Regions from separate parts of the Arhodomonas sp. AD133 genome, predicted to be linked through region 2. Evidence: predicted binding sites of a transcription regulator. Region 2 holds the regulator's gene; the other holds the start of a gene.
The links. The regulator FliA, encoded in region 2, starts transcription of late flagellar genes. The targets are predictions, from matches to a motif close to GCTAAAGTTNNNNNNNNNNCNGCCGATA.

Region 1: a site for FliA is predicted at 3,573-3,600, ahead of ACPEES_RS13405 (methyl-accepting chemotaxis protein). Genes of this name have one in related genera too.

The regions. Positions count from the first base shown of each region.
Region 1 is NZ_JBNAZM010000022.1:56,498-61,198, forward strand. Features, by position in the region: gene ACPEES_RS13390 (aminotransferase class V-fold PLP-dependent enzyme) at 1-1,152, shown strand, start outside; gene sufU (Fe-S cluster assembly sulfur transfer protein SufU) at 1,153-1,599, shown strand; gene ACPEES_RS13400 (SUF system Fe-S cluster assembly protein) at 1,607-1,942, shown strand; gene ACPEES_RS13405 (methyl-accepting chemotaxis protein) at 2,085-3,524, opposite strand; gene ACPEES_RS13410 (diguanylate cyclase) at 4,104-4,701, shown strand, end outside.
Region 2 is NZ_JBNAZM010000027.1:54,612-59,312, reverse strand. Features, by position in the region: gene ACPEES_RS14790 (chemotaxis protein CheW) at 1-238, opposite strand, end outside; gene ACPEES_RS14785 (protein phosphatase CheZ) at 250-999, opposite strand; gene cheY (chemotaxis response regulator CheY) at 1,004-1,384, opposite strand; gene ACPEES_RS14775 (RNA polymerase sigma factor FliA) at 1,485-2,210, opposite strand; gene ACPEES_RS14770 (MinD/ParA family protein) at 2,207-3,046, opposite strand; gene flhF (flagellar biosynthesis protein FlhF) at 3,079-4,479, opposite strand; gene flhA (flagellar biosynthesis protein FlhA) at 4,528-4,701, opposite strand, start outside.

The DNA of each region.
Region 1 (4,701 bases), on a different contig from region 2:
CTGGCGTTTCTCGACAGCGCTGCCAGTGCCCAGAAACCGGAGTGCGTTATCGACGCCGAGGCGCGTTGCTACCGGGAGTACTACGCCAACATCCATCGCGGCGTCTACCAGCTCTCGCAGCGTTCCACCGAGGCCTATGAGGGCGCCCGTGCCAAGGTCGCGGAGCTCGTGAACGCGCCGGACAAGCGCGAAGTCGTGTTCCTGCGCGGGACCACCGAGGCGGTGAATCTGGTTGCCTCGAGCTACGTACGCCCGCGTCTGGAGCCCGGCGACGAGATCCTCATCACCGGCATGGAGCACCACTCCAACATCGTGCCCTGGCAGCTGCTGTGCGAGGAGACCGGGGCGAAGCTGGTGGTCTCGCCGATCAACGACCGGGGCGAGGTGGATATCGACGACTTCCGCGGCCGGCTCGGGCCGCGGACGAAGTTCGCGGCCATGGTGCACGTCTCCAACGCACTCGGTACGATCAACCCAGTACACGAGATGGTCGCTGCGGCGCGCGAAGCGGGTGTACCCACGCTGGTCGACGGCGCTCAGGGCGTGCCCCATCTCGCGGTGGATGTGCAGGCGATCGGCTGTGATTTCTACTGCTTCTCCGGTCACAAGCTCTACGGCCCCTCGGGCATCGGGGCGCTGTGGGGGCGATTCGATCTGCTGCGCGCCATGCGTCCGTACCAGGGCGGTGGCGAGATGATTCGCTACGTCTCCTTCGAGGGCTCCGCCTTCGCCGCGCCGCCGCAGCGTTTCGAGGCGGGCACGCCGAACATCGCCGGTGCCATCGCCTTGGGGGTCGCCGTGGACTACGTGCGCGAGGTGGGGCAGAGCACCATAGCCGCTCACGAGCATACGTTGCTGGAATACGCCACCGCACGCCTCGAAGAGATCGACGGGCTGCGCATCATCGGTACCGCGCGCGAGAAGGCGGGCGTGATCTCTTTCGTGCTCAAGGGCGCGCATCCCCACGACATCGGGACCATTCTCGATCAGGAAGGTGTCGCGGTGCGGGCGGGGCATCACTGCGCCCAACCCGTTATGGAACGCTTCGGCGTGCCGGCCACGGTGCGCGCGTCGTTCGGGCTGTACAATAACCGCGATGACGTGGATGCGCTCGTCAATGCGTTGTATCGGGTGAAGGAGTTCTTCGGCTGAATGTCTGAGCTGCGCGATCTCTACCAGGAAGTGATCCTGGACCACAATAAGCATCCCCGGAACTTCCACGGGGTGGATCCTCATTCCCACGAGGCCGATGGCTACAATCCGCTGTGCGGTGACCGCGTGCGCGTGGAGCTACGGGTCAACGATGACGGTCTGATCGAGGATATCGGCTTCCAGGGGGACGGCTGCGCCATTTCCACCGCTTCGGCGTCGATCATGACCGAGGTCCTCAAGGGCAAGAATCTCGACGAGGCACGCGAGGTTTTCGATCATTTTCACGCCCTGGTTACCGAGGACGATGTCGAGCCGGATCCGATGAAGGGCAAAGTGGCGGTGCTGGCAGGCGTGCGCGAGTTCCCCATGCGGGTGAAGTGCGCGACGCTCGCCTGGCATACGTTCCACGCCGCGCTCGAGGAACAGGGCGAGTTCACCGCGGAGTAGGGCGGCCATGAGCGAACCCGACGTGCAGGGTGACGGACCGGTGGATCTGCGCGGACGCATTGTCGATGCGTTGAAGTGTGTCTATGACCCGGAGATCCCCGTGGACATCTACGAGCTTGGTCTCATCTACGAGATCAACGCCGACGATGACGGCTTCGTGGATGTGGTCATGACGCTGACAGCGCCGTCCTGTCCAGTGGCCGGACAGATGCCGGGCATGGTCAAGGCGGCGGTGGAGCAGGTGGAGGGCGTGGTCGCCGCCGAGGTCGAGCTCACCTGGGAGCCGGCCTGGACCCAGGACCGCATGTCCGAAGCGGCCCGTCTGCAGCTCGGCTTCTTCTGATTCCCGAATACCCGAACGTGCCGTCTTCGTGAACGCCTGCATGCCGCGGTCGTCCCGGGCCGTACTGGTGTTCCGGCACAGGACGGCGGTTTGTGGCATCCCGTTGGCTTGTCCGCGCGGACAATCTCCCGAGCGTGCGCGACTAGAGCCGGTAGATGATCCGGACTGCGCCCCAGTGCCGGCCATTGACGTAGACGGGCGCCGAGGCGTCGCGGAAGAGCTTGAATGTGCCACCGCCGACGTCGCGGCGGTAAACCTGTAGCAGGAACGGCTTCCGGTTGGTGGCGGCCGCCTTGCCGACACGGTCGTCGAAGATGCGGCGATTGCGGCAGTTGGCTGCGTTCCATGCCGGGTCGTCCGGGCGCTGCGGTTGCGAGACGTGCAGTGCGTGGGTGGCGATGTAGCCCTTGTCATCGGTTGCGCAGCACGCGCTGATGCGCTCGTCGCCGGTGTGCACCGGTTCCTGGATCGGCGGCAGCACGCGGTCGGTGAATTCGGTGTACCGGCTGAGGTATTGAGGTGGATCGCTGCCGGCGATCGGCTCGTAGGCGCGGTCGAATAACGCCTCCTCGCTGATCTCGCCGCGGGCGAGTGCCTGGGAGAATGTCTCGCCGACAGCGGCAGCGGTTGCCTGAGCCTTTTCGATGAATGGCTTGTCCGGCGTTTCGGCCTCGCTCTCGACGGTGATGTTGACGAGCTCCTCGGTCACGCCGAGCAGCCGCTGAACGCGCTCGTTCGCCTGCCTGAGGTTGTCCGCGGAGGTGGTCACCTCCTCTGACATGCTCGCCAGCCCTGTCGCCGTCTCCGAACAGTAGCGGTCGATCTCGGAGACGGCCGAGGCGATTTCCTCGGAGCGGCCATTGACGCTGGCCATCTCCGTGCTGACGGTCTCCATGACCTGCTGGATCGTGCGGGTGCCCTCGTTGACCCGTTCGGCCTGATCGCGGCTGCTCTCGCCCCGGGCCACCAGGTGGCGGACGCGTTCGCCGAGGTCGGCTAGCGTGTGGTCGATTTCCTGGGTGGCATCGCCGGTCTGGTGTGCGAGCTCCTTGACCTGTTCGGCCACGACCGCGAATCCGCGGCCGGCTTCGCCGGCACGACTCGCCTCGATGGTGGCGTTGAGCGCCAGCAGGTTGGTCTGCTTCGCGATCGCCGCGATGCCCTGGGCGACCTGGCTGATGCGTTGCAGGGCGCCCTCGAGCTCCGCGAGCTGTGCGCCGGTGTCCGTGGCAGTGCTTGCCAGTGTCTCGATGTCCGCAATGGAACGGTCGATGGTCTCGCGCGAGTCTTCGACCTTTGCGTTCGCGCTCGCTGCGGCCTCGCGAGAGTCCTTGGCCGCCTGGTCAACGGCCTGGTTGGTTTCCGTCAGTCGCCCGACGATTTGCTCGAGATTGCGGAATGCCTCGGCCTCCCGGTCCACGTGCTGACTGACGCTCTCCACCGCCCCGGCCACATCCACCAGCTCCAGTCCGAGTGTGCCGGTACGGTCCGCTATGCGGGCGATGAGCTCGTTCTGACCACGATGATGTGCACGTTCCGGCTCATGCTCCCGCGCCTGCTCGGCTCGACGAAACCACGCCATGTCGGCTCTCTCCTCCCGGCTACACGATTTGTTGATATCCCACTGAATTATCGGCAGACAGGGCCGCACCTTTACTAACCTTTGCGAAAGTATTGCCATGTCCCGGAGCCGCACGACGGCTCCCTTCGGGCGCTCGTCAGCGCGCCTGGGCCAGCATTGATCATCGCTCATGTTGGCCTCGCTACACAGTACTCCACGTGCCCCTGACCGTTGCGGCCACTGACTCGGGATGTCGCAAGCCCATTGTGGCGGCATATCGACGAGGCGTGTCGGAGCGAACAGACGCGCTGACGAACGCTGAGACACGGCAATCCTTACCGAAAGGTCAGTAAGGCGCAAGGTGGTTCCGGCGGGCGTTGCCACGACGGACGTGGAGCCCGTGCCACGGGTTCCGGCGCGCCCCTGCGTGTCCGCGGAACCGGATGGAACCCTGATACCATTCGTCGGCCTATTGGCAGGGCGCATCCGACTCCCCGTCCAAATGACTGGATAGGTTTTCAAAATTGTGATTTGCTTCACTGAACTCGCTTTTAGTATGACCCGTGTAGCCAAGGAGGCACCGTTTTGGGAGAGTCAAGGATGCAGGGCAGCGGCCGTCGATTCGAGTTGGTCGCTGCCGTGGTTCAGGCATGGAGCGCTTACCGTCGCCGCAGTGACCCGGCGCAACGGGTGCGGCTGGGTCACCTCGCCACCGAGCTCGAGCACGCCACCGGTGACGGTGCGGATAGCCGCCTTCGTGAAGCGTTGCGGGCAGTCTCGGCGTTCTGCGCACGCCTGGACGGCGCGGGTATCGACGTCGACGCGCGCCGTCAAGGCGACCTTCTGTTCGCCCGTCTCGTCGAGTCGGCACTGGCGACGCTCTCCCGCGCGGATGCGCGTCCCGATCCGGTTCGCCAGGTTGTGCTCGCCTCCGGTGAGCCCGGGCTGTGGGTGGAGTTCGCCCCGCCCCTGCGTTATTTCGGCTATCGATTGCATCGCGCCGCCGACGCTGCGGCGCTGCGTGACGCCATGGCACACGGCGTCGATGCCGTGTTACTGGATTGGCGAACGGAGGCCACCGAGTTCGCGTCGGTGGTGCGCGAAACACCGGACAGTTGCCCGCCGCGGGTGCTCGTGCTTGGCACGGGCGAGGTGAGTAACCGGCTGGCGGCCGTGCGAATCCGGGCGGATGCCTACC
Region 2 (4,701 bases):
CCTGACGCAGGAGGTTGAAGATGTCCTCCGTCTGGTGGCAGACGTCCACGAGCTCGTCCAGCCCCAGGAAGCCGGCACCGCCCTTGATGGTATGAAATCCCCGGAATACCGAGTTGAGCAGATCGCGATCCTGGGAGCTGCGCTCCAGAGCGACCAGTTGCTCGCCGAGGGATTCGAGGATCTCCCGCGACTCGACGAGGAAGTCCTGGACGATATCGTCCTGCGGATCGATGGCCATGCGCGCCCCCTTCAGAAGCCGAGACTGGAGAGCAGGTCGTCCACCTCATCCTGCCCCGACACCACATCCTGGTCCTGTCCCGGTACCGCCGGGCCGTGGACCTCCGGCTGACTCTTCTCGGTGGGTTTATCGGCAGGTTTGCTCTTTTCTTCAGTCATCCTCGGACCGGCGAGCCGCACGAGTCCGACCAGCCCGTCCTCGACCTCCTGGACGAGCGTCATCACCCGGCGAATGATCTGGCCGGTGATGTCCTGGTAGTCCTGCGCCATGAGCGCATCGGAGAGGGAATGGTTGAGCGCCTCGCCGTGGCTGCCGGCGAGTGCGAGAAAGCCTTCCACCTCCTGACTGAGCTTGCGGAACTCGTCGGCGGAAAGCTCACGACGGCGGAAGCGTTGCCACTGCTCGTGGAGCGAGTTGCCCTGCGCGCGCAGCTCGTCCACCAGGGGAAGGCTCGTCTCGATCGCCTCGAGGGTTCGATGCGCGGAGCTCTCGGTCACGTCGATGACATGGTTCAGCCGTTGCCTGGCGTCGGGAATCTCGCTGGAAGCGATGTCCGACAGACGGCTGTCCACGCGGAAAGACTTGAGTGCCTCGTGGAGCTCGCGGGTGAGCACGCCGATCTCGCGGAAGAGCTCCGTTTCGCGCAATCGGGTCAGCTCATCGATGGTCTCCTGGATCCCCTGTTCGTCACCGCCCTCGATGCGCTCGATGAGATCGCGGGCGAGCGCCAGGTATTGCTGGCTGCGGTCGTCGGTCGTCATGGCGCTAGCCCCCCGCATTGATGCGCTCGAAGATCTTCTCGATCTTCTCCTTGAGCGTCACGGCAGTGAAGGGCTTGACGATGTAACCGTTCACACCCGCCTGGGCGGCAGCGATGATCTGCTCCCGCTTGGCCTCGGCAGTGACCATGAGCACCGGCAGGTCGGCCAGATCCGGATCGGCGCGCACACCCTTTAGCAGGTCCATGCCGCTCATGCCCGGCATGTTCCAGTCCGTGATGAGAAAATCGAACCCGCCGCGCTGTAGCATCGGCAACGCGGTGTTGCCGTCGTCGGCTTCGGAGATGTTCTCGAAGCCGAGATCACGGAGCAGATTCCGGATGATCCGACGCATCGTGGAGAAATCGTCCACGACGAGGATCTTCATGTTCTTGTTCAATGCCACGCTATTCCCCCTGAGCGAATTCGCGGTAACCGTGCCGGCGGCCGGCGCCTCTCGGGTGCGGAGGGCCGCCGGAGATGCACTCTCACCTCTCTATCCAATCGGCAAGGTGCGCACGAAGCTTTAGCATGATCTTGCCGTGAATCTGGCTGATGCGGGATTCGCTGACACTGAGCACCTCGCCGATCTCGCGCAGATTGAGCTCCTCATCGTAATAGAGTTGCATCACGAGCTGCTCGCGCTCGGGCAGCTTGGCGACGGCTGCAGCGAGATCCGCGCGGAAGCCCCGGTCGGCGAGCACATCCTGCGGCGACGGGCCGTCGCCCTGGGGCTCGTGGGCCTCGCCGGTCGTCGGATCCTCCTGGTCGATGCTGAACAGCCGGGCGCTGGCAGCGTCGGTGAGCGTAGCGTGGTACTCGTCCAGCGACACCCCGAGCCGCTGAGCCACCTCCGCATCCCTCGGCTCGCGTCCGAGCTCGTGCTCCAGCGCCTGGATCACCTCGCCCGCCTCGCGCGAGCGCCGGTGCACCGATCTCGGCGTCCAGTCGAGGCGACGTATCTCGTCGAGCATGGCGCCGCGAATGCGAATGCCCGCATAGGTCTGAAAGCTCGCCCCCTGCCCGGCATCGAACTGGCGGGCGGCCTCGAGCAACCCTACCATGCCGGCCTGGATCAAATCCTCGAGCTGCACGCTCGGCGGCAGGCGGTTGGCGAGGTGATGCGCGATTCGACGCACGAGCGGCGCGTGGCGCACCAGCAGATCGTCACCGCATTGTCCCTGCACGGCTTCGTACATCGAGGGTCCGTTCATCCCGCGAACTCCCCTACCCGGCTGCCATAGCGGATCACCCGCTCGACGAAGAACTCGAGCTGGCCGTCGGCACGGCTCGGCAGCGGCCACTGCTCCACGCGATCGGCGAGTGCCTGGAACGCCCGGCCCGACGGGCTACCCGGATACAGCGACACCACCGGTCGCTGGCGCTGCACGGCTGCGCGCAGGCGCTCGTCCTCCGGGATAGCGCCGGCGTACTCCACGGTGACGTCGAGAAAGCGGTCGGTGACCCGCGCGAGCTTGCCATAGAGGTCCTGGCCCTCACGCGGCCCGGGCACGCGGTTGGCCACCATGTGAAAGCGCGTCACGCCGTGGTCGCGGTTGAGTACCTTGATGAGCGCGTAGGCATCGGTAATGGACGAGGGCTCGTCGCAGACCACCACGAGCACCTCGCGGGCGGCACGCGCGAAGCTCATCACCGAATCGGAGATACCCGCCGCCGTATCCACCAGCAGGTAATCCAGGTCCACGGACAGGTCGCTGAAGCTGCGGATGAGTCCCGCGTGCTCCGCCGGGGAGAGCTCCGCCATGCGCTGGGTACCCGACGACGCGGGCACGATGTGCACCCCCTCGGGACCGTCGAGCAGGACCTCCTCGAGGCTGACCTCGCCGTCAAGCACGTGCGAGAGGTTGCGCCGCGGCGACAACCCGAGCAGCACATCGACGTTGGCAAGCCCCAGGTCCGCGTCGAAGAGCATCACGCCACGGCCCGCACGCGCCAGCGCAGTGGCGAGGTTTACCGAGAGGTTGGTCTTGCCAACCCCGCCCTTGCCGCTGGTCACGGCAATCACTTTGACCGGTTTCGGCTCCGACATGCGTCTCAGTCCCGCCGCTTGATCCATGCCCCTCAACCCCGCCGCGCCGCAGTACCCGCGAACGCCACGGCGAGGGATTCGTCGTCTTCGGTGGCCGCCTTGTAACGCTCGGCCAGCGCCTCGGCCTCTTCCAGCAGCGCCTCGGCACGGGCCGGGCGCAGATCCTCGGGCACACGCTGGCCGTGAGCCACGTAGGCCACCGGCAGGCGGCTGCGCATCACGGCAGTGATCGCGCCGCCCAGGCTCGTGGCCTCGTCCGTCTTACTCAGGATACAACCCACCGGCGCAACAGCGCGAAAAGCGCGTAACGTCTCGATCAACGCCGAAAGCTGCGTGTTCGCCGAGAGCACCAGATAGGGCCGCACCTGCCGCTCGCCGGCGGCGAGAGTGCGGAACTGCTCGGCAAGCCGCATATCGCGCTGGCTCATGCCGGCGGTGTCCACGAGCACCAGACGCCGGTCGGCGAGGTCGGCGAGCAGCGCGGTGAGCTCCTCGCCGTCGGCCGCGGCATGCACCGGCACACCGAGAATGCGCGCGAAGCTGCGCAGCTGCTCCTGGCCACCCACCCGGAAGTTGTCAGTGGTCACCAGCGCCACCTGGTGACGGCCATGGCGCAACGCCGCACGCGCGGCGAGCTTGGCGACGGTGGTGGTCTTGCCCACGCCGGTGGGCCCTACCACGGCCACCACGCCGCCCTGGTCGACGATCTCGTCGTCGGCGGTGGGCAGGTGACGGCGCACCAGCTTCATGGCCTGTCCCCACGCCTGCTCCAGGTCCTCCTCGGCCCCCACTGCGTCGGCGAGACCGCGGCAGACGTCCGCCGCCAGCCCCATCGCGTGCAGCCGGCGCAGCAGCGCCGCGCGCACGGGCTTGGCGCGGCCCATCTGCTGCCACTCCATGAGCGTGAGCTGATTCTCGAAGAGCGTGCGCAGGTTGCTGAGCTCCTCCCGCATTGCCTGCATGGCCGGCTCCGGCGTCCACTGGATGCGATCGGCACTGGCACGCCGCGGTGCCTGCTCCCCGGCAGCCGGGTCCGGTGTCGACGCGGGGGCATCGGCGCGTTCGTACTCGAGATCGAGCGGCGCCGGGGAAACGTCGTCGGCCGTCGGATTCCCGTCGGCCGGTGGCGGCTCGTCGTCGTCACCGACGGTGACGGACAGGCGCGGGCGGTCTGTACGCGCGGCCGGCGCCGTGGATTCACGCTCGGCCCGTGCGAGCGTGTCGCTGAAACTGGCAGGCGTCGGGGACACGCCCCGCTCGGCCTCCGCCACGGCCTCGCGAACGGCCTTCTCGTCGTAGTCCACCGCCGAGATCACCTCCACCCCGCCCTCGACACGGCGACTGGAGAGGATCACGGCATCCGGCCCGTGCACGTCCCGGACCTGGCGCATGGCCTGGCGCATGTCTTCGGCGAACACCCGCTTTATCTTCATGCCGTCACTCCGCATCCCTGGTAGCCAATAGTGCGCGAGGCACCGTTGTTACTGAGCGACCTGCTGCTGCCCCACCGTGGCCACGATCCGCACCTGGCGGTCATCCGGGATCTCGTTATACGAGAGCACATGCAGCCCCGGTGTGCCGTGACGGGTTAGCCGGTACAGCCAACCGCGCAATTGCGGCGAGGTCAGCAGCACCGCGGGCTGGCCGGCGAGCTC